DNA from 2 places in the Comamonas sp. Y33R10-2 genome. Region 2 is predicted to be linked to the other one. Evidence: predicted binding sites of a transcription regulator. Region 2 holds the regulator's gene; the other holds the start of a gene.

Region 1 (14,698 bases), 1.2 Mb from region 2:
CAGGTACGTGGCTGGTGACCGGCGACTCATTGCTCAGTAATGTGCGCAATGCAGGGCGCGTGATTTTTGAGGCACCGGCTGCTAACGCCTTCAAGCAAATTACGGTGGATAGCTTCACAGGAGTGATGGGGGGCAGCCTGGCCATGAACACACATCTGGATGACGACAGCTCCCCAAGCGACCGGTTGGTGGTAAATAAAGGAGTAGTCACTGGTACCAATGCGATTATGGTGACGAATGCGGGAGGTGCGGGCGCAGCTACTACGGGCAAAGGCATTTTGGTGGTCGACGCACAAAATGGGGCAAGCACTGCGCCTAGCGCGTTCCAGCTAGGAGGGCCTGTTTTTGCTGGTGCTTATGATTACAGCTTGGTTCGTAATAGCAATGAAAGCTGGTACTTGACGTCAAGGTTACCTGCTCCAACTCCAACTCCAACTCCAACTCCAACTCCAACTCCAACTCCAACTCCAACTCCAACTCCAACTCCAACTCCAACTCCAACTCCAACTCCAACTCCAACTCCAACTCCAACTCCAACTCCAACTCCAACTCCAACTCCACCTCAACCTCAACCTCCACCTCCGGGTCCAGTTCCAGTGGAGCCTCAGCCGGCACCAAACTATCGGCAAGAAGTTTCTCTACACGCAGCGGTCCCAGCCTTACTACTTCAGCATCACGCTTTAGCTATGGATAGCTTTCATGAGCGAACAGGCAGCTCGGGCCTTAAGCCGCAATCGCGCATGTGGGCGAGAGTATTGGGCCGTCACGGCCATCGCTACAGTGCGGCAGGCATATATGGCTCCAGAGGTCCGAACGTTGATTATCAGAGCTATGCGTTGCAACTCGGCGCCCATCTCATGGATCAGTGGTCTGCCGATGGTTCAAAAACACAAGGCGGTGTTTACGTCACAAGTACCAACACTGAAGGCGATGTAGTCCATGCGCAGGGCTGGCGCGCAGGCTCGGTCAATGTGCAATCTTTAGCGCTTGGTGGCTATTGGTCGCTGCAGAGCAACAATGGCAGCTACGTTGACGTAGTGGCGCAGGGCATGCAGGACCGCGTGAAAGCCACATCTACTCGTGTCCCGACTGCTAAAACGCAGGGTAATAGTTGGGCTGCCTCGGTCGAGGCTGGACATGCATTCGAGATGGAGCGCGGCTGGATGATTGAACCGCAGGTTCAGCTGCGCTGGATGACCGGGAAGCTGGACAGATCCACCGATCTGGCAGGCCAATTTACCTACGACAGGCATGATTCGCTGCGCTCCCGTGTGGGGGTGAGATTGCGTCATGACGGTGAGCGTATGTCTGGTTGGATACGGTTGGACCTGGGGCAAGAATTTCGGGGTAGAACCACTATGGAAGCTGCGGGTTTGAACGGCCGCAATGGTGTGATGTTTGAGAACAGTATGCGCGGCCGTGATGTGACCTTGACGGCAGGCTTGGAAGCACGGCCCTCAGTTCATTGGACGTTGTTTGGCAATGCCATGTATCAACGCTCTATAAATGGCGGTGAGGCTAGGGCGTGGGCAGCGAAAGCGGGGGCCAAATTCAGTTGGTAATGGGTCTCTGACAGTCAAGCGAGCGATCTTCATTTGTGTGGAGTGACCTTGGGTTGAATGGCATTAATGCGGGCTCCACTTCGTTGCAACAGAGCCGCTTGGCAGTAGACATCGCACATCTAGAAATAGTACGGAAAATCGATTGCACATACACTGTATGGATGAACAGTTGTTTTGTGATTCCAGGCATGCCCGCCGCTCTTAGTGCATTGCCTCTTGAGCTGGCTTTGGCAGATTGCAGCGTGCGTGCAGGGTTCCCGTCGCCCGCCGAGGATTTTTCAGGCAAGAGGCTGGATATAGGCGAGCTGCTTGTTGAGCATCCACAAGCCACATTTCTGCTGCGTGTGGCCGGGCCATCAATGCGCGAGTACGGTATTGATGATGGCGATCTGATTGTTGTCGATCGCGCATTACGCGCTCGCCATGGCAGCATCGTTGTAGCTATTGTCGATAGTGAGTTCACGGTAAAGGCTTTGCACAACGCCGATGGTGTTTTCAAGCTCAGGGCAGGCAACCCCACATACCCTGACATCGTTCCCAAAGAAAATCAGGAGCTGCAAATTTGGGGCGTAGTCAAATCTTGCATCAAGCGCTTTGCTTGAGTTTGTATGTTCGCGCTCATTGATGGAAACAACTTCTACGTCAGCTGTGAAAGGGCTTTCAGGCCTTCCTTGCAGGGCATGCCTGTTGTCGTTTTGAGCAATAACGATGGGTGCGCCATTTCACGCTCCGACGAGGCTAAGGCCTTGGGCGTCAAGATGGGGCAGCCATTTTTTCAATTGCACGATCTGGTTGAGCACAAGGGCCTAGTCTGCCTCTCGGCGAATTTTGAGCTTTACGGAGACATCAGCGATCGCATGATGTCGCTGGCTGCTGGCCTAGGGCCCATGCAGGAGATCTACAGCATCGATGAATCATTTATCGGGGATCTGGATGGCGTACGCGATCTGACCCGGCGCGCCTTTGCCATACGATCACGAATTTTGAACTGGACAGGGATTCCCGCCTGTGTGGGCCTAGCGCCCACCAAAACTTTGGCCAAGCTCTGCAACCATGTTGCCAAAGACGCTGAGCGCAAACCGGGCAGTTACCCGCCCGAGCTGCAGCGGGTCTGTAATTGGGTCGATCTGTCAGACCAGCAGCGCACAGAAATTCTCGGTCGCACTGCTGCTGGCGAGATCTGGGGTGTAGGTCGGCGTATTTCCATACAACTGGCTGAGCAAGGCATATTGACCGCGCTGGATCTGGCCAGGATGCCGGCCCATGCCGCGCGTGAAGGCTGGAGCATAGTTCTGGAGCGCACAGTGCGCGAGCTGCAGGGCCTGAGCTGCATACCGATGGAGCTTGCCCCTCCACCCAAGAAACAGATCGCTTGCACTCGAAGCTTTGGCAGTCCCATCACCACGTTGCCTCACCTCACAGAGGCAGTGAGCGAATTTGCAACCAGAGCGACTGAGAAACTGCGCGCCAGCGGCATGCATACAGGTGGTGTACTTGTTTTCGCGCATACGTCACCCTTCAGCGCTGGCCGCAGGTTTAACAAGTCAGCAGTAGTTCAGCTACATCCGCACACCTGCGACACCAAAGCTTTAGTGAGTGCAGCTGTGCGCGGATTGCGACAGATATATGAGCCGGGCTACCAACTCTCCAAGGCCGGTGTAATGCTGCTGGACTTGTGCCCCGTGACTGAGCAGCAAGGCGAATTGCTTTTTGAGGGACCGTGCCGAGATCAAAGCAAGTTAATGGAAGTGATGGACCGCGTAAATAAGCGCTTTGGCAAGGGCACAGTGCATGTGGCCAGCACAGGTGTGCCCGAGCACGATGAAAGCGGCTGGCGCATGAAGCAGGAGCATAGGACGCCGCGCTACACCACCAAAATTGATGAGATCCCCATTGCTAGAGCTTAGGTTGAGCTGCTTTTAAACAAAAAATCGCCGCTTAGTGCCGCCGCCAATGGCGCAAACTGCACATCAGCATAGATGCCCAGACTTGGCAGATTCGGGTGATCGTTGCGACACCTGAATCGACCAGTTTTTTGTAGATAGTTCACAGCCTCCTATTTCCGTTCAAATAGGAGTCCATATGAACGCACAACGCTACCCAGAAGAATTCAGGATTGAGGCCGTCAAGCAAATCTTGGAACACGGCCACAGCGCAGCCGACGTCTCACGCCGTTTAGGCGTGAGCACGCATAGTCTGTATAAGTGGATTCGACTGCAGCAAATCCCCGCAGCTCAGCGGCAGGAGCAAGTCAGTCAAAGCGAAGAATTACGCCGTATCAAATCAGAACTCAAAAGGGTCACCGAGGAGCGTGACATCCTAAAAAAAGCGGCGGCGTACTTCGCTCGCCAGTGCGACTGAAGTACGCCTTCATTGCCAAGCACCAGTTGATTTACAGCGTTGTGCGCATGTGCCGGGTGCTGCAATTGCACCCCAGTGGTTACTACGCTTGGAGGGTTCGGCCGCTCAGTCAACGTGCGGCCGATGACCAGCGTCTATTGGGCCTTCTAAAGCAGGCATGGCTAGAAAGCGGTGGCGTATATGGCTATCGCAAGTTGACATTGGACATGCGTGACTTAGGCGAGACCTGCAGCAGGCACCGGGTAGCAAGACAGCTGCGCTGTGAGGGGTTAAAGGCTCAGCGAGGCTACGGACGACGCCCTCGTGTGCGAGGAGGTGCTCCAGCAGTCGTGGCTCCCAACTTACTATCGCAGCAGTTCACCGTGCATGCTCCGAACAAAGTCTGGGTGACTGATATAACCTATATCAGCACTCATGAGGGGTGGCTGTACCTGGCAACGGTAATTGACCTGTTCTCACGCCAAGTTGTTGGCTGGGCAACAGGTAGCCGCATTGATACCCAGCTGCCCTTGGATGCATTGCATATGGCGCTCTGGCGTAGAAGACCATGCAATACCGTGACCGTGCACTCTGACCAAGGCTGCCAATTTACAAGCCATGAATGGCAGCGCTTCCTTGCTAGCCACAACCTGCAATCGAGTATGAGCAGGCGAGGAAACTGTCACGACAACGCAGTTGCTGAAAGCTTCTTTCAGTTGCTTAAGCGGGAGCGCATCCGCAGAAAAACCTATCCTACGAGGCAAGAGGCGCACAGCGATGTCTTCAGCTACATCGAAATGTTCTACAACCCCATTCGCAGACATTCGTCTGCTGATGGTCTGTCTCCAATAGAGTTTGAGAGACGTAATTCCGTGAGGCTGGCAGCTATCTAAGAAAAGCTGGTCGATTCACCAGTTCAAGTCCGTGATGCCCTGCCAAATCTGCATCAAGCCTGTCATCTTTTCGGTGGCAGCCTTTTTCTTTACCGAATCGGTAAAAAATTACTGATTTGGTCTGAGAGGCATTTTTCCGCTGCTACAATTCATCCATGATGCGGCTGTAGCTCAGTTGGATAGAGTACTTGGCTACGAACCAAGGGGTCGTGGGTTCAATTCCTGCCAGCCGCACCAAAAAACGTTTAGCCTCAGAACTGAAAAGTTCTGAGGCTTTTTCGTGTCTAGAGTTCTACTTCAGGCTTTTGGGATGTACAGGGTGAAAGTACTTCCATCACCTAAGCGGCTGCTGATTTGCAGGCTGCCGCCATGGCGCTGCGCCACGGTGCGGGTAAAGGCAAGGCCCAGCCCTACGCCGTCCATGCCTTCATGCTGCTTTAGACGCTCGAATGGCTGGCTGAGCTTGGCCAGTGATGCTTCATCCATGCCGGGGCCGTGATCGCGCACGGAAATCCCCCAGCTTTGAGCGTCCTCCACAATCCGGCACTCGACCGCAGCGCTTTGGGCGCTGTCTTGTGGTTTGCCGTATTTGATGGCATTGGTTAGCAAATTGATGATGGCGCGGTGCAGCAGGCCGGGGTCGCCGAGTACGTTGGCTTCAGTCTCAGGCAGCTCAAACATGAGCTGTACGTTTTGCTGCTGGGCCTGTGTCCAGCAGTCTGATATGGCTTGGTCAGCAAGCAGACCAAGCTCTAGCCGTTCATTGCGGTAGTTTTGTTCCTGAGCTCTTGCCAAATGCACAAAGTCATCGGCTAGCTTCAGTGATGACTGGGCATAGCTTTCAATGCGGGCAAACAAGACATCTTCAGAATCGATGCGCTTGTGGGTGCGCTGCATTTCTAGCAGCGTAATGATGGAGCCGACAGGTGCGCGGATGTCGTGCGAGATGAACTGCATGGCCTGATCTCGCTGGGCCTGCGCGCTGCGCAGGTCGCTGATATCGATGAGGGTCAGCAGCCAGCCTGAGGTCGGTGGTGCTTCAAATGCTTGACTGAGCAGCATGAGATAGCGCCCCTGCGTATCACGGCCTTCGCTTTGCCGGGGGAGCGTGGCTTGCTGCAGTGCATTGCGACTGAGTAAGGGTGAGCTGCCTGAGGGTAGGGTAGTCGCACTGGCAGAACGGTAGTCGTGGCTGGTGGCGTTGTGCAGGCCGGCAAGCAGAACAATCAAGTCATCGCCTTGCTTGAGGCTGCTTCCCAGACTTTCGACGTAGCGATAGGCGGATGTATTGGCTAACAGTACGCGACCGCCGCGGTCGCAGACAAAGGTGGCCGATGGCAGTTGGCGCAGGCTTTCGCTCACAAAATGGTGCAGAGCACGCAACTGGCGCGAGGCTTGTTCCACGGCTGCAATGCGCTGGTCTAGTGCATCGCCTTTGAGGGCGTTGGTGCTCAGCGTTGGCAAGCCTTGGCCTTGAAGATCTTGCAACTCAAGGACTAGAAAGCGTGTGGCGGCGCGCAAGCGCAGCCAGCTCCACAAGGGGTATGCGAGTGAAAGGCCGAGAAGGGCTGCAGCCGGTGCCGTTTGAACATGCCCCCATCGTGGGGCCAGTCCAGCGATGAGGAGGCTGAGCAGCGCCAGCAATGCGCTTGCAATCAGTCCACCAGAGGGGCCAAACCAGGCGAGTGCCAGAAGGCCCAGCAAGACGGCTAGCAGATTGAGCGCGCGGTTGAGGGTGGTGGACGCGGCTTGCAAATGCGTATCGAGCAAGATGCCGTTGAGCACATGGCCCAGCATTTCCACGTTGGAGATCAGCCGCGCATCAAAGCCAATGGGGGCGGTGAATTTTTCGCCCAACCCGGTGGCCGTGGTGCCAATCAACACGTATTTGCCGCGAAATGCTGCGGGTGGAATGCTGCCGCGCAGAACGTCAATATAGGAATAGGTGGTGAAAGGGGACCAATGGCTTTGCTGCTTGTCTTGCGCTGCTTTGGCAAAAGCGATTAACTGGGGTTGCAGGCTTTGCCAGCCCGCAATAGGTGTGGAGTAATTAGGGGATAGGGTCGATTGATTGGGCTTGCAGGCTTGGCCGGTTTCGCCTACGCAATGCAGGCTGAGCGCCATATGCCACCAAAGCTGGTTGTGCTTGCCTTCTTGCGTGTAAAAGCGGCGCACCAAGCCATCCGCATCCACAGGCATTTGTGTGTGACCTAGGGCCGCAGCCACACTGGAAAAACTTTGCAAAGAAGGTGTGGCATCGCCTTGAGCATCACGGGTGATGGGTAAGACGGTGTTGCCGCTTTTTTGCAAAGAGCGTTGCAGTAGCAAGTCGTCGCCGGGGTAGTCCAAGTCCTCTTCGCTAAAGACGATGTCAACACCAATAGCACGGGGCTGGCCTTGTTGAATGCGCTCCAGTGCGCCAGCGTGCAAGGCGCGGCGCCAAGGCCAGCGGCCAATGCTGTCAATGCTGTCGTCATCAATAGCGACAATGACGATATCGGCCGATGCGGGGCGCTGGTGCAACCAAGCTGAGGTGTCTTGAATGATACCGTTGACGCGCACCAATTGGTTGCTGCCGCTGAACCAATAGGTCAGGCCCAGCAAAAAGGCGCTGAGCAGCAGCCAGCTCAGGCGCAGGTTTTGCAGACGACTTGGACGGTTGAGCGATGCTTCAGTCATGCAGAGTGTGCGTTGAAGCAGTTATAAAACCATAGCTAGTAGTCTTTGTAATTCCACGGTTTAAGGCATAAAACCTATGAAGTCCCATTGAATTATTGGACTGGTAGCTATTGTTTTTACTGGCGCATCAGACGTGATCCATCACCGGACGTCAGTGTCTGCCCCTCGACCGAGGTCACCGAATTACCGGTTTGAAACTGACGCGCAGCCGAGAAATTACTGCGCAGTCCGTTGCTATCTTCCACTTGCATTTGCAGGTAGTAAGAGCCAGCAGGCAAGTCTTGTGTGCTCCATTGCGGCTGAGTCACCCAGGTATCAATGGCTGGTTTTTCGAAGCTGGGCTCGCTTGCCACGACGATGCGAAAGCGCTGGCCTTCTTCGCCAGCCCAGCGAATGTTGCGGCTACCTTCACCTGCGCTTCCATCTAGTTGTAGATCGGGCGACTTAGGCGCGTTGGCCAGCTTCATTTTTTGAGGGGCAGCAAATGGGCCTAAATCGATCTGACCATTGCTCAGCGTGCGAATGCTGGCGACTCGCCATTGGTAATCGCCTACGGGGAGCTTGGCCAGTTCATTGGCGGGCAAGCTGCAGTCTTTGAGGTCAGCGGCATCCAGCAAAGGCTGGGCAAAGTTGCCTGCAGCATCTGTCACCTGAATTCGGTAGGCCGATGCTTCAGTGACTTGTGTACACCGCAAGCCATGCTGGCCCAAACCGATGATGGCATCCGGCGCGGGAGATTCATAAAGTGGCGGCACGGGGTGCGCTTTAACGCGTAGCGCTTGTACTTTGCGTGCGCCGGGGATGCCATGGGCATCGATGGCGCGAATGGCGACAATGTAGTTGCCGTCATCCACCCCGGTCAGACGAGCTGGGGATTGGGTGAACACGCCACCGCGCACGGTTTGGGTGAGGTCTTTATCTGTGGCTAGTTGAATCTGATAGCGCACCGCACCGGGCATTACCGGCAAAGGCAGGCTCACCCAGTTAGCGTCTTCGGCAAGCGTGGGCCACGCTGCCGTATCTGGCGCAGCGAGCATGGCTGTGGGTTGGCTTAACTGGCCGCTGCTCGATACAGCAAGGCCTTGGCCATGTTTGAGTAATGCTGAGGGTTGGCCTGCCTGAACAGCGACCGAGCCCTCATCAACCGCCGATGCTGTTTGGCCTTGGCTATCGGTCAGCACCAAAAACTGGGTGCCGCGCACGCTGGTGGATGCCGCCAAGGTGCGCACTTCAAAGCGGCGCTCGCCATTGGTTTGTTTGGGCACGGAGGCTTCAATCGCACCTTCGTGCAGGTCCAAGATGGATTGCAAACTGCCTGCGCGGCCTTTGCGGCGCATTTGGCGCAGCTCAATATCGGACTCAGATTGCACGCGTACCAGCGAGCCATCTACCAAGCGAACCGACACAAAAGCGTTGGCTGGAACCTTGAGCGAGTCCCCCTCTTGCAGCAGCTGGCCTTTTTGTACAGGCTGTGAAGCGGCGCTTGCCGCATCGGCGGAATCAGCCAAGCGACTCAAAGAGCGTGAGCTGCGCACATCACCCTGCACAAACTCCACCGATGCTGTGGCTGCGCGCAGCAATCGGGTGGGAATTTCAAGCACTGAGCCGGGGCGTAGCTGAAAAGGGTTGTCCACGCGGTTGTGGCTTTGCAGCGCTGTCCAGCGCGTGCGGTCACCCAAATAGCGGGCGGCCAATACTTCCAGCGTATCGCCAGCCACTACGCGGTGGGCAATAACGTCGCCGCCGCGCGGCTTGGGTGTGATTTGAGCGTGGCTTGCAGTCGCTGCCACTAACCCGGCCAAGGTTACCCAGAGCGCACCTGAGCCAAGACCATGCAGCGAAGCGAGGGTGGCAAAGCGGGACTGAGGGCAAATAGGCATTTTGTCGAGGCAGTGTATGGAGGGAATGCTATTAAAAATTAAGCAGCGCTGGGCGCTTGCGCCTCAGCGGTTTCTGGTGCATCCAAGCGGTAGCCATAGCCATAAATAGCGGAAATGGCATAAGGCTGGCCAGCGCGCAGATTGAGCAAGTTGCGCAGGCGCGAGACATGGGTATCCAGCGAGCGCGATTGCACCTCGGCGTTATGCCCCCAGACGACTTCGCGCAAATGATCGCGCGAGAGCAGGCGGCCCCAGTTTTGAAACAGTGTCAGCGCCAGCGTGTATTCACGGTGCGTGACTTCCAGGGGCTTGCCGTCCATCTCAATGCCATTGGTGGCCGTGATGAAGCGGTAGGGGCCGAAAGTCAGCACGCTTTGCGCCGCCATAGGGTAGGCACGGCGCAGCAAGGAGGCGATGCGCGCGCGCAACTCGCCCACGCGCACGGGCTTGATCATGAAGTCATCTGCACCGCTGGCCAGACCTTCCACAATGTCGGCCTCTTCGCTGCGGTGGGTGATGAAGATGATGGGCATCTCTTTGCTGACCTGCTCGCGCACCCAGCGCACCACATCGGGGCCGCTGGTGTCGGGTAGTTCCCAGTCAACGATGAGCAGGTCAAAGCTCTCGCGGCGCAGCTCTTGCTGAAGCGCTGAGCCTTTCAGAAAGGTGTGGCAGCTATGGCCTGCATCGGTGGCCACTTGGCGCAACAGCTCAAGTTGCAGAGGATCGTCATCTAGGGCGGCAATACGCATTTTTCATCCCTTTCGTGCGAAGGATTAAATCTCTGCTGCCCAGCATTCGTGATGTGCCCGGGCAGCTCTCTCTTTAAAACAGTTTACTGCTGTGCGGCTTCTTGCAACTGCTCCAGTGCCTGAGTCACTTGTTCGTCACTAATGCCGTCCAGCGATTGCAGGCGCGGTTTGAGCGCAGCCAGTGCCGCTGCGCCTTCGCGCTGGAGCTGAGCAATGCTCTGGCCCGCTTCCTTGGGGGCACTAAAGCCTTGGCTTTGCAGCAGCAACTGGCCATCGGCCGCGACTAGCTTGAAGTAGAACTGACCATCGGCCTCGCGGTACTGCTTGAATTGGGGCAGGGCGGACTTTGCGGTCTTGATCTTGGCTTTGCTGGTTTGCGCCAGGTTGCGAATGCCCACAGCGCTGCGCAGTTGCTGCAACAAAGGGGTGGCCAGCTTGCGGGCCTTGATGGCGCCGGCTTGCAAAATTTCTTCCAGCTCAGCAGGGTGGGCGATCAGGTATTCATAACGCTCGCGCATGGGGGCGATTTCGCGGTCGATGCGATCGAACAAGGCCTGCTTGGCATCGCCCCAGGCAATGCCTGCGGCGTACTGCTGGCGCAGGGCCTCGGTTTCTTCGGCGCTGGCAAAGGCTTGATAGATCTGGAACAGGGCCGAGCCTTCGACTTCCTTGGGCTCGCCGGGAGCACGCGAGTCGGTGGTGATGCCGTTGATGAGCTTCTTGAGCTGCTCGCGGGTGGCGAACAGCGGAATGGTGTTGTTGTAGCTTTTGCTCATCTTGCGGCCGTCGAGCCCGGGCAGGGTGGCAACGCTTTCTTCCACCACCGCTTCGGGCAGGGCGAAGTATTCGCCGCCGTAGATGTGGTTAAAGCTCGAAGCCATATCGCGCGCCATCTCCAGGTGCTGCACTTGGTCGCGGCCCACGGGCACTTTGTTGGCGTTGAAGACCAAAATATCAGCGCCCATCAGCACGGGGTACATGAACAGACCTGCGGTCACGCCGTCATCTGGCTCGGTGCCAGCGGCATGGTTCTTGTCTACCGATGCCTTGTACGCATGGGCACGGTTCAAGATGCCCTTGCCAGTCACGCAGGTCAGAAACCATGTCAGTTCGGGAATTTCAGGGATGTCCGACTGGCGATAGAAAGTGACATGCTCAGGGTCCAGACCCGCCGCCAGCCAGCTGGCAGCGATCTCAATGGTAGAGCGCTGCACGCGCTCAGGGTCCTGGCACTTGATGAGGGCGTGATAGTCGGCCAGAAAGTAGAAGTTCTCTACCTTTTTGTCGCGGCTGGCTTCGATGGCTGGGCGCATCATGCCTGCGTAGTTGCCCAAGTGTGGGGTGCCGCTGGGGGTGATGCCGGTCAGAAAACGGGTAGTGCTCATAGGATCAACAACAAAAATCAATAGCAGGCTGTGGCGCTGGAATCAGCGCAGCAGGGCCATAAAGGGGTAAAGAATCAGGTCGATGGCTGAGTAGCCTAGGCTCATCAAAGGGCGCAGCCAGTAAGTGCCGACGATGCCAGCAAGCACAAGGGCCAGGACGATGAAGAAGCCATAGGGCTCGATGCGGGCCACGAATTGCGCCTGCTTCCAAGGTAGCAGGCCGACCAGAATGCGCCCCCATCCAGCGGTGGTAGTGGGAACAGGTTAAACGCCCACATGACCAAGTTGACCAAAATGCCGGCGCGGCACATTTCTATAAAGAAGCGCTCTTGAACGCCGCTGCCAACCAGTGCGATTAATACGAAGCCCCAGAAAACGGCCTGCACAAAGTTGGAGGCTGGGCCTGCCAGCGCCACCCAAATCATGTCGCGCTTGGGGTTGCGCAGCTGGTCAAAGCGCACCGGAACGGGCTTGGCGTAGCCGAACAGGAAAGCACCTGAGGTTGCGAAGTACAGCATTAGCGGCATCAAGATGGTGCCGATGGGGTCGATGTGCTTGATGGGGTTGAGCGTGATGCGTCCCATCATGGCAGCGGTGTTGTCGCCAAAGTGGCGCGCTGCATAGCCGTGGGCCGCCTCATGGATGGTGATGGCGAACAGCACGGGCAGTGCGTAGATCAGGACGGTTTGTATGAGTTGGGTAAATTCCACAGTGTGATTGTCTCAGACGCTGCGCATTGATGTTGTCTTGTGCGGATACAGATCAGTTTTAGGACATGAAATACGGGTTGCACATCGTGGCTGCAAGTTTTGAATGCATGCAAAATGCTACGCCGCATTTGGAGTGATGCCAAAGCTCAGGCCGTATGCGGAAAAAAATCAATCTATAAAAAAGAGTTCGGCTCAGCTGAGCGAGGGGAGCAATATGACGGTAAGCAGTCGACTGGTGGTTGCGTTTTTGAGCATCGGCGTGTTCGTGCTGGCGCTAATGGGAATTTCTTGGGTGGTCATGACGGATGTGTTGACGGTGCTGCAATCCGGCTCGTTGACTGCCAAGCAGTCGCAAGAATTGGTGGCTGAAGTCCAGCACTCGCGTGGGTGGTTGCTGGCGCTGGGAGCTTTGGCATGTGTGTCCTGCGTATGGTCGCTGTTTACTCTGCGTCGCCGGATTGTGGAGCCTTTGCGCAAGGCAATTTTGATTGCTGAAACTGTGGCCGCTGGTGATTTGAGCCAAGAGTTTTCGTCTGATGCCAGTGGAGAGTTTGGCCGGTTGCTAACCGCGCTGAGCACCATGGAAGACACCTTGACTGAGCTGGTGGGGCGTATCCAGCAATCGACTGATTCGCTGGTTGTATCAGCCTATGAAATTGATGCCGGTAACGTCAACCTCTCTAGCCGCACTGAGCAGCAGGTCAGCGCCCTGACCGAGACGGCTGCGAGTATGGAACAACTCACCATCACGGTGCGCCAAAATGCCGAGCGCGCGCATTCCGCAAGTACGCTGGCTGTAACCGCATCGGCCACGGCTGGGCGTGGCGGTCAGGTTGTCAATCAGGTGGTGGACACCATGGATGCCATCAGCGGCAGTTCACGCAAGATTGTGGACATCATTCAGGTGATTGAAGGCATCGCTTTTCAGACCAATATTTTGGCGCTGAACGCTGCCGTGGAAGCGGCACGCGCAGGCGAGCAAGGCCGGGGTTTTGCGGTTGTTGCCAGCGAAGTACGCTCCTTAGCCGGTCGCAGCGCGGAAGCTGCAAAGCAGATCAAGGAGCTAATTACGGCGAGCGTGACGCAGGTGAATAGCGGCGCCGGTCTGGTGGGGCAAGCCGGGAGCACCATGCAAGAAATCATGCAGTCGGTCGGCCAAGTTACCGGTTTGCTGGGTGAAATCTCTGGCGCGCTCAAGGAGCAAAGCGAGGGGATTGCCCATGTGAACACCGCTGTGGCACACATGGATAGCACCAATCAGGAAAACGCTGCGCTGGTCATGCAAGCCACGCAGGCCGCTGCCGCGCTTAATGCGCGTACTCAGGATTTGCAGAATGCCGTGGGAGCATTCAGGCTTGATGACGCAGAGCCCCCAGCCTTGGCCCCTGTTACGGTGATGGCGGCCCCGCGCCCTGCGGCGATGCCACAGCTGTCAGCACATAAGAAGCTAGCCAGTAAGCGACTGAGTCACGATGCACTGCGATAAAAGCTGTAGATCACGAAGCCTGTAAAAAACAGCTCGACAAGGATGGAGATGGCCAGAATGTTGCGGCGGCGGCTTCTGCCGTCACTGTCCTCTGCCCATATCCCCGCTGAGACATGGAATCGTTTGCCGGCTGCATAGGCGTGGATATTCCATGCAGTCCAGACGCTGGAAATGGCGTAGACCAGAAGTAAATACGAGGACTGCAGAAAAACCATAGCAATCAGTGCTGGTGCAATAAGGAATGCAAGCACTAAAGGCTTCCAATGGGCCTGAATGAAGTCTTTGTCTTTTGAGGGCATGGAGGCGTCAGGCTGTCTGCAGCCCCAAGCTTTCCAAGCTGCCCAATCCTTGCCGCACCAGGGTGGGCGGGTTGTTCATGGACATGGGGGTCAGGTCCAGCACTGTGGTGGGTTCACGCGGGCAAGCGCCAGAGTCCACCACCGCATCCAGTTCGTGTGGGAAGCGCTCCAAAATGGCGTCCGCATCGTTCAGTGGCTCAGTCTCACCGGGGGCGATCAGCGTGGTGGCCAGTAAAGGCTCGCCTAGTTCTTCCAGCAGCAGTTGCAGCCCTTTGCGGTCTGGCACGCGCAGGCCAATCGTCTTGCGGGACGGGTGGCTCAGGCGTTTGGGCACTTCTTTGCTGGCTTCGAGAATAAACGTGTACGGCCCGGGTGTGGCCAGTTTCAGTAGGCGGTACTGGCGGTTATCCACGCGCGCGTAGTTGGCCAGCTCGGACAGATCCCGGCACAGCAGCGTGAGGTGGTGCTTGTCGTTGATCTGGCGAATGCGGCGCAGCCGGTCCACAGCATTTTTGTCATCCAGGTGGCAGACCAGTGCGTAGCTGGAGTCGGTGGGTACGGCGAAGATGGCACCTTTGCGCAGCATGTCGGCAGCTTGCTTGATGATGCGCGGCTGCGGGTTATCTGGATAGACTTCAAAAACGGTGGTCATTACGGACTTTCTTCAATATTTTTGAAAGCTTTTTGAAAGTTCATGCACGCTGAATGCGAT
Region 2 (14,698 bases):
AGAGCTGATGCTGCGCCACTATGACCCGCATTACGAGCGTTCGCAGTCCAACCACTTTGATCAGTGGCCTACCCGCCAAGTGCTGCAGGCCGATGATTTGTCTGATGCGGCGATTGCCCGTTTGGCTCAGCAAGTCAGGGCGCTGCAGGCATGATTAAAAGCCGCTAACGCTACCCTTGGTACGTTGTTGTATGGCCTTGCCACAACGCGCTCTTCGGTCAATTCTCAACAGACCCAAGCCTATTTAAGCGTGCTCGACAAAAATCGACACCAGCGATAGCAGCAGCAGCCCCGCCATCACGCCGTTAAAAGTACGCAGTGCTTTGGGTGTGCGCAATGCGCGTCCTACTGTGCTGCCAAAGAGGGTCCACACGCTAATGCTTGGGTAGTTGATCAGTCCTAGCACTAGAGCGGACAGCAGCAGGTTGGCAAAAAAACCATCGCGCGGCGTATAGGTGGCGACCACGCCGATCGCCATGATCCATGCCTTGGGGTTGACCCACTGAAAGGCGGCGGCCTGCCAAAAACCAAACGGGCGCTGGCCAGATTGGCCTTGATCCACACTGCCTGCGCGTGCAATCTTCCAAGCCAGCCACACCAAATAAGCCGCGCCCACATATTTGAGCAGGGTGTAGATGCGTGGCTCGGCCTCAAAAACTTGGCCAAGGCCTGCGCCAATAAGCAGCACCATGACCACTACGCCTAAGCAGATGCCCAGCATATGCGGCACGCTGCGACGATAGCCAAAGGTGGCGCCTGAGGCAGTGAGCATCACATTGTTAGGGCCGGGTGTGATGGAGCTGACCAAGGCAAACATGGCCAGTGGCAATACAAACGAGAGTGATTCGGGCAGCATGGGCATGGTGGCGTCAGGGCGTTGATGCGTGAAGTGTGCCCAATGTTAGTTGCTGGCTTCAGTACAGTGGCAGTACACTTTGTCATGCCAGCTGATGAGTTGGCCTGCTAGTGCAACCCTGACAGTTGAAAACCCACCATGCTTGACTCCGAATCACAATCGTTATCCACACAGGCGGGTGCTGCCGCGTTATCAGCCTCCGTCAGCTGGGGGTGGCAGCCTATTCGCTCTGGCTCCATCGGGCTGGCTGAGCAGTTGGTGGAGCATTTCGGCTCGCTGGTGCGCAATCACGGCTTGCGCGCTGGTGTGCGTTTGCCATCGGTGCGGGCCTTGGCACAAACCGCAGGCGTCAGCCGCGATACCGTGGTGCAGGCCTACGATAGGCTGGCCGCGCAGGGCTTGATCGTGTCGCGCCGCGGCAGTGGCTTTTATGTGGCGAGCCAGCGTTCGGTCACCGCGCCCGCCGAGTCTGTATCGCCGCAGGTGGTGGAGTTTGATACAGCTTATTTGCTCCGAGGCATCTTTGGTGAAAACGAAGACGGCACAGGCAGTGCCGGCTGTCTGCCATCGAGCTGGATGGATCAGGGCCTTATCACGGGTGCAATGCGGGCCATTACGCGCCAAGGTGCGCGGGCCGAACAAAGTCTTTTGGGCTACGGCGTGCCGCAAGGCTTTGCCCCGCTGCGCCAGCACATTGCCTCGTATCTGCAGGCGCAAGAGGTACCAGCCCACCCTGCGATGAATTTGATGACGGTGGCCGGCGTCACGCAAGGGCTAGACCTTATCGTGCGCTGCTTTTTACGCCCCGGCGATACCGTGCTGGTGGAAGATCCGGCCTGGTTTTTGATCTTCGGGCGGTTGAAATACATGGGTGTGAACATCGTCGGCGTGCCGCGCTTGCCCGGTGGCCCGGATGTGCTGGCGCTTGAGTCGCTTGCGCAGGAGCACCAGCCCAAGCTCTTTATCCTCAACACCGCAGTGCACAACCCCACGGGCTTGAGTCTGTCTGCAGGCGTGGCCCATGAGGTATTGCGCATTGCCGAGCGGCATGATTTTTTGCTGGTGGAAGATGACACCTACGCCGATTTCCTGGGCGCTATGCCGCTGCGCCTGGCGGCCATGGATAGGCTGCAACGCGTGATTTTGGTGGGCGGATATTCCAAAACGCTCTCAGGTGGCCTGCGTGTGGGCTATATCGCTGCCAAGCCTGAATATGTCCACCGCCTCACTGACATGAAGCTGCTCTCAGGCCTGACCTCATCGCTGCCGGCTGAGCACATCGTGCATCACATTTTGGCCGATGGTTCTTACCGCAAGCATGTAGATCGCCTGCGTGACAGGGTGGACAGGGCGCGCATTCGCTGCCTGCGCAAACTCGAAGCTTTGGACTGTCATGCCGTGCATGAGCCCGTGGCTGGCACTTTTGCTTGGGTCGACTGCGGGGTCGACACCGAGGTGCTGGCAAGACAGGCGGCCCTGAAAAATTTGCTGCTGGCGCCGGGCGTTTTGTTTTCGCCCCAACAAGCGACCAGCCGCATGCTACGTGTGCCGGTGGCCATGGCCGACCAAGCGGCACCGTGGATGCTGCTGGAGCAGATTCTTAAGCAATTACGTCGGTAATTAAGTCTTTATTTAAGTTGATACTTCCGTCGTTTAGCTCGCCTGCTCGCAGCGTTTTTTGCATTCACGATTGATAACAATCACAGGGCTTTGGCGTACGTGATAGCGCGTTGTCTGCTGTTATGTTTGTAGCATGATTGCAGCACCAGCCTTGCTTCGTAACGCTTCCAGCCACTGCGCCAGCCTCGGTTCACGGTTAATGCGGCTGCTATTTTTGCTTGTTCTATTAGTTGCGGGACTGGCCGCATGCTCCAGTGCGCCAACCAACCATGGCGAAGTTAAAGGTGAAAGCTTTCACTCACGCGAGCTGCTTCAGTCCGACAGCAACCGCATGGCGACGCTGGCCATGAAGCAGAACTTGCAGAACCTGTTTGTCATCATGGACAAGCTCTATCGTCGCAACCCCGCTGAATGGAAAAAGACCGCCACAAGCCGTGAGGCCGCAATTACCTATGTGCGCATAGCCGTAACAGAGCGACAGCCGTGGCATGAGCTGCAGGGCAAGCGCGATGTGGCGGCGCTGTCGCTGGCATTGCAGCCTGAGTTTGAGGGCGACCGGGTAGCAGCCTTTATCTACGCCGCCGCCGATATGCTGATTACCTCGCATGGCGGGCGCACTAGCTTTACGCTGGTGGATGGCTTGGAGCCGCAGCATGTCTTTAATGCCGCACGCAATTTGGAAATTGCCAACTGGATTTTGAACTCACGCAAAGCTGCGTCTGGCCAGCCCTTGCTGCTATCGAATCAGATGAGTGAGGAAGCTAACAATCTGAGTTTTGAGCGGGAGATGGGCAAGATCATTGGCCGGCTTGATCTGATTGCAGACTACACCACAGAGCGCTACCGGCGCTCCGTAATCGGCTATGCGCAGGGCTTGGTGGCCGGGCCATTTCTGCAGTTTTTACCGGTGCGCTGAGGGCAGAGAACATATCTCAGCAAACCAGCCCTTGCTGCTATCGAATCAGATGAGTGAGGAAGCTAATAATCTGAGTTTTGAGCGGGAGATGGGCAAGATCATTGGCCGGCTTGATCTGATTGCAGACTACACCACAGAGCGCTACCGGCGCTCCGTAATCGGCTATGCGCAGGGGTTGGTGGCCGGGCCATTTCTGCAGTTTTTACCGGTGCGCTGAGGGCAGAGAACATATCTCAGCAAACCGAAATTCTGCGTTTGGGATGAGCTGCGAAGCCCCAGCTTTATGCCTGTAGAGCTTGCTCGTTGAGTGCCATGCGCTCTAGGGCGGCGCAGACATCGGCCATGCGGCCAGATATGTACATGCACTCAGGCTGCTTGCGGGGCTCGCGCTGCAAGATTTTGACTTGTCCCGAGGCGGCTGTGGAGGCTGCGGTAGCTGACAACACTGGCGCTGGGCCGGCTTGCGCAGGCAAAGCCAGAGGTAATTGGGTAGCGGCTATATGAGCCGCGTTGGCCTTTGCTTTGCTGTTAACGCGTGCGCCAGTATTGATGCTGTTGCTGCTGCGCCGGCGCGAGCGGTTGGCGCGCATGAAGGGGATGCTGGTGTGCGTCAACTTGAATTCCTCAGTCTCAAAAGAGCTGGGGATGAAAGAAGCTGGCTCAGACTCAGTTGTCTCTGAACTCTTGATGCTCTTGCTATTGCTGGACTCAAAGCTCAGGCTTGTGGCCGAAGCGAAGGGCAGTACTTTCAAGCTCAAGCGGGTCAAAGACTGCAAAGATGTGGCGAATCCCATGTGGCAACTCCTCTTAATAGCCTTGCGGCACAGATAAGGGCAGGATTGCGTTTTAAGGCAAAGCTCCGCCCAGGGCGAAGCAAAACTGCTTCGCGCCTACCACCTGGGCTGGAGAGGGAAAGTGAAAGGTATAGAGGATCAGCTTGCCGCGGTGAGATGGCGGCAAGCTGATGACTAGCCTTGTGACTACATAAACATGGTGTTGCGGATCAGGCCAACGGCCAGACCTTCGATGGCGAAGGGCTCTTCAGGATCCACATGAATGACTTTGTAGTCGGGGTTTTCGGGAAGCAGCTCAATGCCTTGCGGGGTGCGCTTAAAGCGTTTGACCGTGACATCTTCACCCAAGCGGGCAACCACAATTTGGCCGTTGCGCGCTTCGTGGGTGGATTGGACTGCCAGCAAGTCGCCATCCATGATGCCGGCATCGCGCATAGACATACCGCGTACTTTAAGCAGGTAGTCGGGCTTGGCAGCGAACAGGCTAGGCTCAACAGAATAGCTCTGGTCGATATGTTCCTGCGCCAAAATAGGCGAGCCGGCAGCGACGCGACCGACCAGGGGTAGAACCAGTGGTGCCATGCTGCTCAGTGGTAAAGCAAAGCTGTTGCCACGCGCGGCATTGATGCTGCGCACAGTGTCAGCGCGCAGCCGAATGCCACGCGATGTGCCGCTGACCAGATCAATCACGCCTTTGCGTGCCAGTGCTTGCAGATGCTCTTCAGCGGCGTTGGCAGATTTGAAGCCGAAGCTGCTGGCAATCTCGGCTCGGGTAGGCGGCGCACCAGTGCGCGCAATGCTGGACTGGATGAGGTCCAGAATCTGCTGCTGGCGGGGAGTGAGCTTAGGGTGGTCTAGCATGTCTGGGCTTCCGGTCTTTCAGTAGGCTGGGCCTAGTGAGATTTTTAATCTGTGTGTTTATACAGTACCTGTATTTTTAACCAGTTTTTTATGGAGAGCAAGTGCCACAAGCAAAGATTGTCATTTTGGGTACAGGCGGCACGATTGCAGGGCAGGCCCAGAGCAGCACGCAGGGTGTGGGCTACGTGGCGGGGCAGCTCAGTGTGGCAGGGCTTTTGGCCGCTGTGCCAGATTTGCCACAGTTGATTGGTGGTGGCGCGGATGTGGTGCTGGGTGAAGTACTGGATGCCGTGCAAATTGCCCAAATTGACAGCAAGGACATGGATTGGCCAGTGTGGCGCAGCCTGCTAAAGGCTGTGAAGGCGGGGCTGGACGATGCGGGCACGAAAGCGCTGGTGATTACGCATGGCACGGACACGCTGGAAGAAACCACTTGGCTGCTGCAACTGCTGCTGCAGCCGACTAAGCCCGTAGTGCTGACCTGCGCCATGCGCCCGGCGACATCGCTGCAAGCCGATGGTCCGCAGAACCTGCGTGATGCGGTGGTGGTTGCTGCAGATGGAGGCGCTGGTGTATGGGTCGTTGCAGCCGGTGAAGTGCACGCGGCGCGTGAGGTGCTCAAGGTACACCCCTACCGTTTGAATGCGCTGCGCTCTTATGAGGGCGGGCCATGCGCTTATGTGGAAGAAGGGCGTGTGCGCTGGCTGGGGCGCGCTGCGGCGCAATACTCAGGCTTGGATGTGGTGCGGCTTGAACAGTTGCTGGCCTCAGATGAGCTGCCTTGGGTAGAGATTGTTCAGTCAGGCGCTTTGCAAAGCGCGCGCGCTGTACAGGCCTTGGTGGCTGCTGGCGTGCAGGGCTTGGTGGTGGCGGGCACGGGTAATGGCTCGCTTCATCAGGCGATGAAGCAGGCGCTGCTTGAGGCCAAAGCGCAGGGCGTGAGTGTCTGGCTCACCACGCGCTGCTTGGAGGGGCAAGTGGTGGGTGCGCAGTCAGTGAAAAGTCGCGGTAATTGCAAAGTTATTAGCAAAGCTCATAGCGGGGCTGAGACACATCTTGGCTGTGATGAAATCGCAGCCCATGTTATTCAAGCTGAAGGGGAGGATCGTCTAGATACGGTGCTACTGCCGCCCAGCAAGGCGCGTATTGCGTTGATGCTGTACCTCGTTTGCTCATAAATTTATAGCTGTAGGTCTATATGAAATATGGACTGCAAAGCAAAAAAGCACCTAAAAGGCGCTTTTTTGTGGTCTGAGGTGGCTTATTCGGCCAGAGCAGCGAAGGCGCGCTCGGTGATTTGTTCCACGGTGCCTGTGCCGCTGATAGCGCGGTACTTGGGGGCAGCAGCAGCGTCGGCCTTGGCCCAGTTGCTGTAGTAGTCCACCAGAGGGCGAGTCTGGCTGCTGTACACATCCAGGCGCTTCTTGACGGTTTCTTCCTTGTCATCTTCGCGCTGCACCAGGTCTTCACCGGTCACATCGTCCTTGCCTTCGACCTTGGGGGCGTTGAACTTGACGTGGTAGGTACGGCCCGAGGCGGGGTGGCTGCGGCGGCCGCTCATGCGCTCGATGATGGCTTCAAAGGGCACGTCGATTTCCAGCACATAGTCCAGCTTCACGCCAGCAGCCTTCATGGCGTCGGCCTGAGGGATGGTGCGGGGGAAGCCGTCAAACAAAAAGCCCTTGGCGCAGTCTTCTTGAGAGATGCGTTCTTTGACCAAATTGATGATCAGATCGTCGCTGACCAGCTGGCCTGCATCCATCACGGCCTTGGCTTGCAGACCCAGAGGGGTGCCAGCCTTGACTGCTGCACGCAGCATGTCGCCGGTGGAGATTTGAGGGATACCGTACTTTTGGCAAATAAAGGTTGCCTGAGTGCCTTTACCGGCGCCGGGAGCTCCCAACAAAATCAGTTTCATGGAAATCCTTGAGGAGAGTAGAAATTTTTTTGACAAGCTCAGGGAAACGGGTGGACGTCTGTAGTCCCTGAGCTGTATTTTTTAGCGGGCAAGGATAGCATGCACAAGGCCAGCGCAGGCTTATTTTCACAGTCAAGACTGTCGCCAATGCGGACCAAAAAAATGCGTGTATCCGGTGCAAACGCGATGGCTTTAGTTATAAGGCCTGCGTGCTTGTGGGCACATGCGCTGTTTGGACTAGGTGGAAAGTATAGCTAGCAGTGCTTGCCACGACTGGACTTAGGCTTTTTTAGAGCCAAGCTTGCGCGTTAAAACTACAGCGCCCATCAAATCCTGATCTTTTGCGAAACCTATAAGAAACTGATACGAAACCTCTACGAAAAAAGCCTGTGCTACTTTGGTGCACAGGCTTGGGTTCAGATCAAAAGCAGCTTCTTAATGTTCAAACACGGCGCGCACGCGTTCCAGATCTTCAGGGGTGTCAACGCCAGCCCCGGGTGCATCGGGGGTAATGTGCACGGCAATGCGGTGACCGTGCCACAGGGCGCGAAGTTGCTCTAGCTGCTCCATGGCCTCAGTCGGCGCGGGCGAGAGTTGTGGGAATGCACGCAGAAAACCGGCCTTGTAGCTGTAGATGCCGATATGGCGCAGCGGCGAGAAGCTTGCATGGCCTGCTTTGGGCGTAGCCGTCTTCCACCACGCTTCATCGGCGTGATCGCGCGAGAAGGGAATGGGCGCGCGGCTGAAATAACTGGCCAGCCCCTGGGCATCACACACCACCTTTACCACATTGGGGTTGCGGTAGTCCGTCAGGCTATCAATCGGGTGGGCTGCTGTGCCCATGCTCGCTTCGGGTCGGGCGAGCAGCAGTTTGGCTACGGCGTCGATCAAGGCGGGGTCAATCAGGGGCTCGTCGCCCTGCACATTGACCACCACATCGTCGCCTGTCAGCCCCAATTGCGTGCAGGCTTCGGCCAAGCGGTCGCTGCCGCTAGGGTGATCAGTGCGGGTGAGGATGGCTTCAATGCCGTGCTGGACGCAGGCTGCAACAATGCTTGCATCGTCTGCAGCCACCACGCAGCGCGCCGCGCCAGCAAGCGCTGCACGTTGCGCCACGCGCACCACCATGGGCAGGCCGGCAATATCGGCCAGTGGCTTGCCGGGCAGGCGGGTAGAGGCCAAGCGGGCGGGGATCAGTACCGTGTAGCTCATGGCTTAGTACTGGCTGTCATCCAATTCGTCATCGCTGAGCGTGCGCGCTTCGTTTTCCAGTAAGACAGGAATGCCGTCACGCACGGGGTATGCCAAGCGTGCGCTGTGGCTGATGAGTTCTTGATTTTGACGATCAAGGCGCAGCGGGCCCTTGGTGACGGGGCAGACCAGCAGTTCAAGAAGTTTGGCGTCCATGGGGAAATCCTGCGAAACGGGGTGAGGGCGCCAACCCGTGGGCTGACACCGCAAAGAGGGCGATGAATGTGCCAATGATAGTCAGGCTGCGGAGCCTTGGCCGCGAATATGGGCGCTGGCCGCTGCTAACTGCGTATCGAGCAGCTCCCAAAAGGCCGGCGGCAGCTGCAATTGCAGTGGCACTGCCCAAGCCTCAGGGTAGTTGCGCCACAGTTTGACGGCGTCTTTTTCAGTGCAAATCAGCGTAGAGTCTTTATTCAGCTTGCGTGAGAAGCTCTCAAAATCATAGTGATCAGGCAAAGCCTGCGTGGCGGCGGGCGCAATGCCCTGATCTGCCAGCATGGCAAAAAATGATTCTGGGCGGGCGACGGCGGCCACGGCTTCAACGTTTTGGCCTGCGAGATCGCTCATGCGAATACTCTGACCAAAACCGTTGCGCACCTCATCACCCAGACTGCGCTGCAGTGCAAAAGCGGGTGACAAGCCTAGCGGCTGGGGCGGCTGGCCTGCATACAGTGCCGCGGTAACGGGGCGTGGCCAAGCTTCGCGCAGCGGGCCAGCGGGTAGCAAAAAGCCGTTGCCCACGCCTTCGTCGTTAAACACGCACAGCTCTATGTCTCGGGCTAGCGCTAAATGCTGCAAGCCGTCATCACTGACGATGACATTGACCTGCGCATACTTTTGGCGCAGCGCCAGAGCCGCTTCAATGCGTTTGGCCGCCACAAATACCGGCACGCCTGTGCTGCGCGCAAGAAGAGCAGGCTCGTCGCCCACGTCACTGGCAGGAGTGTCTGGCAGGGCTTCGCGGCAGTCTTGTCCAGCCACCACCTTGCGGCCATAGCCGCGCGAGATGATGCCCGGCTGCCAGCCTTGGGCTTTGAGGTGCGCTACCACGGCTTGAGTGACGGGGGTCTTGCCTGCGCCGCCCGCAATCACATTGCCAACCACGATGACGGGGACCCCGGCAGCCTGTTGCTGCTTGAGCATGCGCAGAGCATTCCAGCTTTGCAGCGCACCGTAGAGCATTGACACAGGCCAAAGCAGCCACGCACCCGCACCGCGCTGGCGCCAAATGGCGCGCAAACCGCTTGAATGCTTGGAGGCTGGGGAGGGCGAGCTAGTAGAGCTGATGGACATAAGAGCTCGAATCATAAGAGCAAGGCTAGGCGCTGAAACTGGGCTGGCGTATATCTGGCCGATGTAAGTCTCAGGAGTTGGTGATGTCAGCGACTTATTGCATAAACCAGTGCGTGCCACAGCCACAATGCCGAAGTTGCCTCACTTTGTGCGATTGACCTAGCTTGCGTCAAATAGCCTAAGAGTGATATCCACAATCGAGAACAACTCTTGCTTTCGAGCGAGAACTCTATTTAAAACTTGGTTGATAGGTTGTGTTAGTAGTTGTAAATTTGATTGCGTGGTGATTAGATCAAGCATGGGTTTGAGTATTAAGTCATCAATTTTGAAGCTCGCTTCATTCACAAGATGTTGTCTGTAGAGGTGAGCAGTGAGATTTTTTTTGAGCGCATGGCGCTTGATTGCAAACAATAAAAGGAGTGATCAATGCACATGAGCACTTTGGAGGATGCGGCTCAAGGGCTGCAGATGATGCAGTTTCAGTCTTTGGAGCGGGTCATGGCCATGGCTTGTTACTCAGCCAGTGGTGACTTGTCATACGCCAACAGCATTTATTTGAACCTGCTGGGCTTGACGCTTGAGCAAGCACAAGGTCGTAGCCACCAGAGCTTTTGCCGCCCTGCATTCGTAGCCAGTGCCGAATACGCTCAGATGTGGGCTGGCCTGCGCGAAGGCCAGCCATTTTCTGGCGTGGTGGAGCGCGTGCACAGTGACGGTAGTTGCTGCTGGTTAGAAGCTACGTATTCCCCGGTCTTTGATGCTCAAGGCCATGTGGTGCAGGTGATGAGCGTGGCCACGGACATCACAGCGCGCCATAGTCTAGAAATCTCCCAGAGGCAGCGTTTGCGTATGCTGTCTTTGGTGGCTGACGCAAGCGATACGGCGGTGCTCATCAGTGATGCGTCTTCGCGCATTGCGTATATCAATGGTGGCTTCAGCCGTATGTTTGGTTGGGAGATACAAGAAATTGTCGGGCGCGACCCCAGCCGTTTGCTAGCCCCCCATGTGGCCGAAGGCTTTGGCGAGGAGTTTCGCTGCCTGTTAAAGGCAGGGCAATCGGTTAACCGTGAAGAAATCGTGGTGGGCAAGCAAGGTCAGCGTTACTGGGCCAAGGTGCAAAGCAATCCGATGTTGGATGCTGCGGGCCACTGGCAATACACCGTCTCGGTGCTGACCGATATCACCAGCTCCAAAATGCACGAGGTGCTGCAGCACCGCGTGATGGAAGCCATGGCCAAAGACCACCCTCTGGTCGAGGTGTTGGAGATGATGTGCAAAGAGGTAGAGCGTATCGCTCCCGAGGTCACAGCATCAATCTTGGAGGTCGATGAGCAAGGTTTGCTGCACCCCTTGGCTAGCCCTAGTTTGCCTGCAGCCTATTCCTCGCAATTGGAGGGCTTGGCAGTGGGGGATAAAGCGGGCTCATGCGGTACAGCCGCTTGGCGCAATGAGTCTGTTGTTGTGCATGACATTGCTACCGACCCTTTGTGGAGCGATTACAAGCACCTGATCTTGCCCCTTGGCTACCAAGCCTGCTGGTCTACGCCAATTAGAGGCAAGCAGGGGCAGGCCGTGGGTACGTTTGCGTTTTACTACCGGGATGCGCGCGCAGGCGTCGCTTCGGCCTACCATCAGCAATTGGTCGATGCTTGCACACATATGTGTGCTTTGGCATTGGAGCGTGAGCATTCTCGTCAGCGCATTCGGCAGCTGGCGTTTTACGACACTTTGACAGGCTTGCCTAACCGCAGCTTGTTGCTTGCCAAGGCTGAGCAAGTTTTAGCCAGTACCCAGCGTGGTGCCGTGTTGTTCATTGATCTGGATCGCTTTAAGCAAGTCAATGATTCGCTTGGGCACCCGGCCGGCGATCAGTTACTGCGCGCTACCGCTGCGCGCTTAAGGCAAGTGCTGCGTAATTCAGACATTGTTGGACGTTTGTCGGGTGATGAATTTGTAGCGGTACTGCCTGACTGTGATGCCGCTTATGTAGCAATCATTATTGAGCGCTTGCAAGAGTTAATGGCCCAGTCGGTGAGCTTTCAAGACAGCGCTGTGGCGGTGACGGCGAGCATTGGTATTGCGATGTTTCCTGAAGACGGGCGCGAGATGGAAACCCTGATGCATCGTGCCGATATGGCCATGTACCAAGCCAAAAAAACCGGTCGAGGTGGCTTTAGCTTCTTTAGCCGTGAGCTCAATCGCTTGGCGCAAGAGCGTATGGCGCTTGAGCATGCTTTGCGCCAAGCACTCAAAGAAGGCGCATTGCATTTGCACTATCAGCCGCAGATCGAACTCCATACTGGCCGACTTTACGGCGTGGAGGCATTGGCGCGTTGGACTCACGGCGTACTGGGCGAAATATCACCGGCACGCTTTATTCCATTGGCTGAAGAGTGTGGCTTGATTGGTGAATTAGGGCGCTGGGCAGTGGGGGAGGCCTGCAGACAATTGGGTCACTGGCGCGCGCTAGGCTTAGCGGTGCCTTCGGTCGCTGTGAATCTGTCGCCCTCTAACTTCCACAACTTAGACTTGCCGCGCATGGTTGCCGATGCTTTAGAGCGCAATGCTTTGCAGCCCAAGGATTTAACGATTGAGCTGACCGAGAGCATTTTGCTGGACACCAACCCCAGCACGATGCAGACCATTCATGAAGTCCACGCTCAAGGCGTGCGACTGTCGATGGATGACTTTGGTACCGGTTACTCCAGCCTGAGCTATTTACGCCGCTTGCCAGTCAGTGAGCTGAAATTGGATCGCAGTTTTGTGGCGGATATAGAGCACGACGAAGCGGCTCAAGCCTTAAGTGGCGCAATTTTGGGGATCGGTAAGAGCCTGCACCTGACCGTGGTGGCCGAAGGCATTGAGACCCCTGTGCAGCACGTGATGCTCAGAGACCAGGGCTATCACGTGGCACAGGGGTATTTGTTTGCACGACCATTGACTCCTAAAGCGTTCGAGCAGTGGCTGCATGAGCAAACAGTGGTCGCAACGCCTTAGACATAAGCTGGCTGGAGGGCGTTGCGTAAGCTGAGTTAGGGGGCAAAACGCAGCTTATTTTTTCTGCAGCATCTTGATGACGCTAGAGAAATCTTCTCCGCCATGGCCGGCCATGCTGTGCGCGCTGTAGATGGCGCGGGCCATGCCGCCTAGCGGTGTGCTTGAGCGGGTGGCAATGGCGTTCTCCTGCGCAAGGCCCAGGTCCTTGAGCATCAGGTCGGTGCCAAAGCCGCCGGCATAGCCCTTGCTGGCGGGCGCGTTCTCATGCACGCCGGGGTAGGGGTTGTATTTTTCCAGTGCCCAGTTGCCGCCAGAGCTGCGGCGCATGATTTCGCTGAGCACCTTGGGGTCCAGCCCGTTGGCCACGCCCAGCGCAATCGCTTCGCTGGTGCCCACCATCAAAATGCCCAGCAGCATGTTGTTGCAGATCTTGGCAGTCTGGCCCGCGCCCACAGCGCCTGCGTGGAAGATGTTAGAGCCCATTTTCTCCAGCAGCGGCTGGGCGCGTGCCAGTTGTGCATCGCTTGCGCCGACCATGAATGTCAGCGTACCCGAAATCGCGCCGCCAGTACCTCCAGAGACGGGGGCATCGATAAAGTCAATGCCCAAGGCCGCAGCCGCCTTGGCTACTTTCTGGCTGGTGGCCGAGGCGATGGTGGAGCTGTCTATCACCAGCGTGCCCTTGGTGATATGGGCCAGCAGCCCTTGCTGATCGGCATTGCCCAGAAACAGCGATTCCACATGCTGGCTGGCGGGCAGCATGGTGATGACGGCCTCTGCTCCTTGCACCGCAGTGGCTGCGCAGGATGCCGCTTGCCCGCCCGCCGCAACCACCTTGGCAATGGCGTCATGGCTCAGGTCAAAAGCTTTGACGCTGTGGCCGGCCTTGGCCAGATTGATGGCCATGGGCGCGCCCATATTGCCCAGACCGATAAAAGCGATTTGCATATTCTGTCTCCTTGCTGGTGTGAGTTTGATAGCTGCTTGCGATTGATCTGTATGCGTTTGAGGCGGTTTAGCCTTGATTTTTCAGGCTTGCGCCTTTGTCCATCAGCAGGCTGCGCAGAATGCTGCGGTGGCATTGCGATTCATCATCGCAATAGCAGCCTATGGCAAAAGCGCTGCTGTGCGAGAGGGCCGCCAGCAGGCCCAGCGTGCGGTCTGTTGCTGGCTCGCTCAGTTGCTTGCGAAACTGCTTTTCAAACAGCTTCCAGAGCTTGTCGGCCTCGGCTGTCTGGCCTGCGGCGCGCAGCTTGACGGATTCTTGCGCCTGCGCCATCAGCTCTGCCTCGGGCGAGAGTTCTGGCAACCAGCAGTCGTAATAGTTGCGGCTGGCAAATTCGGTCTTGGGCACTCCACGCGGCGGGCGGCGCACGGTGCCTATGCGCAGGCCTTCGTCGGGGGTGCGGTCGCTGCCTAGCTGAACAATGCAAAGGGCCATGGCGTGAGTCCTTCAGGCTTAGAGTCTCTTATTCGCGGTCAAAAATAGGATGCTTCTTCGGCGTCTCGGCAGCATCTGATGCTTCAAGCGTTTTAGTGCTCTTGCGCTTTCTCGATATGCGCTGGCTGCTATCTTTTTCAGTAGCAGCAGCCTTTTTGCGGCGTGGAGATGCCTTGGCCTGCGGGTTGTAGGCCAGCGCTTCGCGCAGCCACAAGCTCCAGCGCTCGCGGCTGGCATAGCCGTCGCTGCTGATCCAGAAGTAGCCCTGCATACCGCCGCCCGGCGACAGCTCGCGCAGGCCCTGCATCTCCAGAAATTCGCTGTGCCGCGCGGGCGGCAGGCGCACCAGTAGCTCTTCGTTTTTGACGCCCAGACACAGTTTGCCGTCCACAAAAAAGCAGTAGCTGCCAAACAGCGTGCGCTCTTCCAGCTGCTCAATGTCGCCCAGCGCCTGCTCCAGACTTTCACGCAGGGCGTGAATCAGCTGCAGGCTTTGGTCAGAGAGGGGGCGGGCGGGCATGGCGTGTTGTCTGGGTTAACTTTGTGTCTTAACGAATCACTTCCGGCGCATCACCATCCAGCATGCGCCGGGCAATGATGACGCGCATGATCTCGTTCGTGCCTTCCAGAATTTGGTGCACACGGGCGTCGCGCACCAGTCGCTCCAGCGGGAAGTCGCGCAGATAGCCGTAGCCGCCGTGCAGCTGCAGTGCCTCGTTGCAGATGTTAAAGCCCGCGTCCGTGGCAAAGC

What was found. Region 2 encodes LexA, which represses DNA repair genes until DNA is damaged. Its sites were predicted from a motif close to ACTGTATNNNNATACAGT; they were not measured.
Region 1: a site for LexA is predicted at 1,715-1,732, ahead of KUF54_RS01480 (LexA family transcriptional regulator). Genes of this name have one in related genera too.

What each region holds. Positions count from the first base shown of each region.
Region 1 is NZ_CP079925.1:344,229-358,926, forward strand. Features, by position in the region: gene KUF54_RS01475 (autotransporter outer membrane beta-barrel domain-containing protein) at 1-1,562, shown strand, start outside; gene KUF54_RS01480 (LexA family transcriptional regulator) at 1,751-2,164, shown strand; gene KUF54_RS01485 (Y-family DNA polymerase) at 2,171-3,469, shown strand; one part of gene KUF54_RS01490 (IS3 family transposase) at 3,645-3,894, shown strand; one part of gene KUF54_RS01490 (IS3 family transposase) at 3,894-4,795, shown strand; tRNA gene KUF54_RS01495 (tRNA-Arg) at 4,956-5,032, shown strand; gene KUF54_RS01500 (CHASE2 domain-containing protein) at 5,093-7,474, opposite strand; gene KUF54_RS01505 (FecR domain-containing protein) at 7,591-9,354, opposite strand; gene KUF54_RS01510 (response regulator transcription factor) at 9,393-10,106, opposite strand; gene KUF54_RS01515 (tryptophan--tRNA ligase) at 10,190-11,491, opposite strand; partial or broken gene KUF54_RS01520 (site-2 protease family protein) at 11,534-12,201, opposite strand; gene KUF54_RS01525 (methyl-accepting chemotaxis protein) at 12,416-13,687, shown strand; gene KUF54_RS01530 (hypothetical protein) at 13,669-13,986, opposite strand; gene KUF54_RS01535 (L-threonylcarbamoyladenylate synthase) at 13,994-14,638, opposite strand; gene KUF54_RS01540 (3',5'-nucleoside bisphosphate phosphatase) at 14,679-14,698, opposite strand, start outside.
Region 2 is NZ_CP079925.1:1,509,285-1,523,982, forward strand. Features, by position in the region: gene mnmH (tRNA 2-selenouridine(34) synthase MnmH) at 1-154, shown strand, start outside; gene KUF54_RS06770 (LysE family translocator) at 245-862, opposite strand; gene KUF54_RS06775 (PLP-dependent aminotransferase family protein) at 995-2,476, shown strand; gene KUF54_RS06780 (hypothetical protein) at 2,610-3,392, shown strand; partial or broken gene KUF54_RS06785 (hypothetical protein) at 3,391-3,609, shown strand; gene KUF54_RS06790 (hypothetical protein) at 3,674-4,186, opposite strand; gene lexA (transcriptional repressor LexA) at 4,373-5,047, opposite strand; gene KUF54_RS06800 (asparaginase) at 5,149-6,225, shown strand; gene adk (adenylate kinase) at 6,309-6,965, opposite strand; gene kdsB (3-deoxy-manno-octulosonate cytidylyltransferase) at 7,401-8,177, opposite strand; gene KUF54_RS06815 (Trm112 family protein) at 8,181-8,372, opposite strand; gene lpxK (tetraacyldisaccharide 4'-kinase) at 8,454-9,503, opposite strand; gene KUF54_RS06825 (EAL domain-containing protein) at 9,942-12,506, shown strand; gene mmsB (3-hydroxyisobutyrate dehydrogenase) at 12,561-13,454, opposite strand; gene KUF54_RS06835 (DUF488 domain-containing protein) at 13,522-13,947, opposite strand; gene KUF54_RS06840 (TfoX/Sxy family protein) at 13,976-14,467, opposite strand; gene KUF54_RS06845 (acyl-CoA dehydrogenase family protein) at 14,496-14,698, opposite strand, start outside.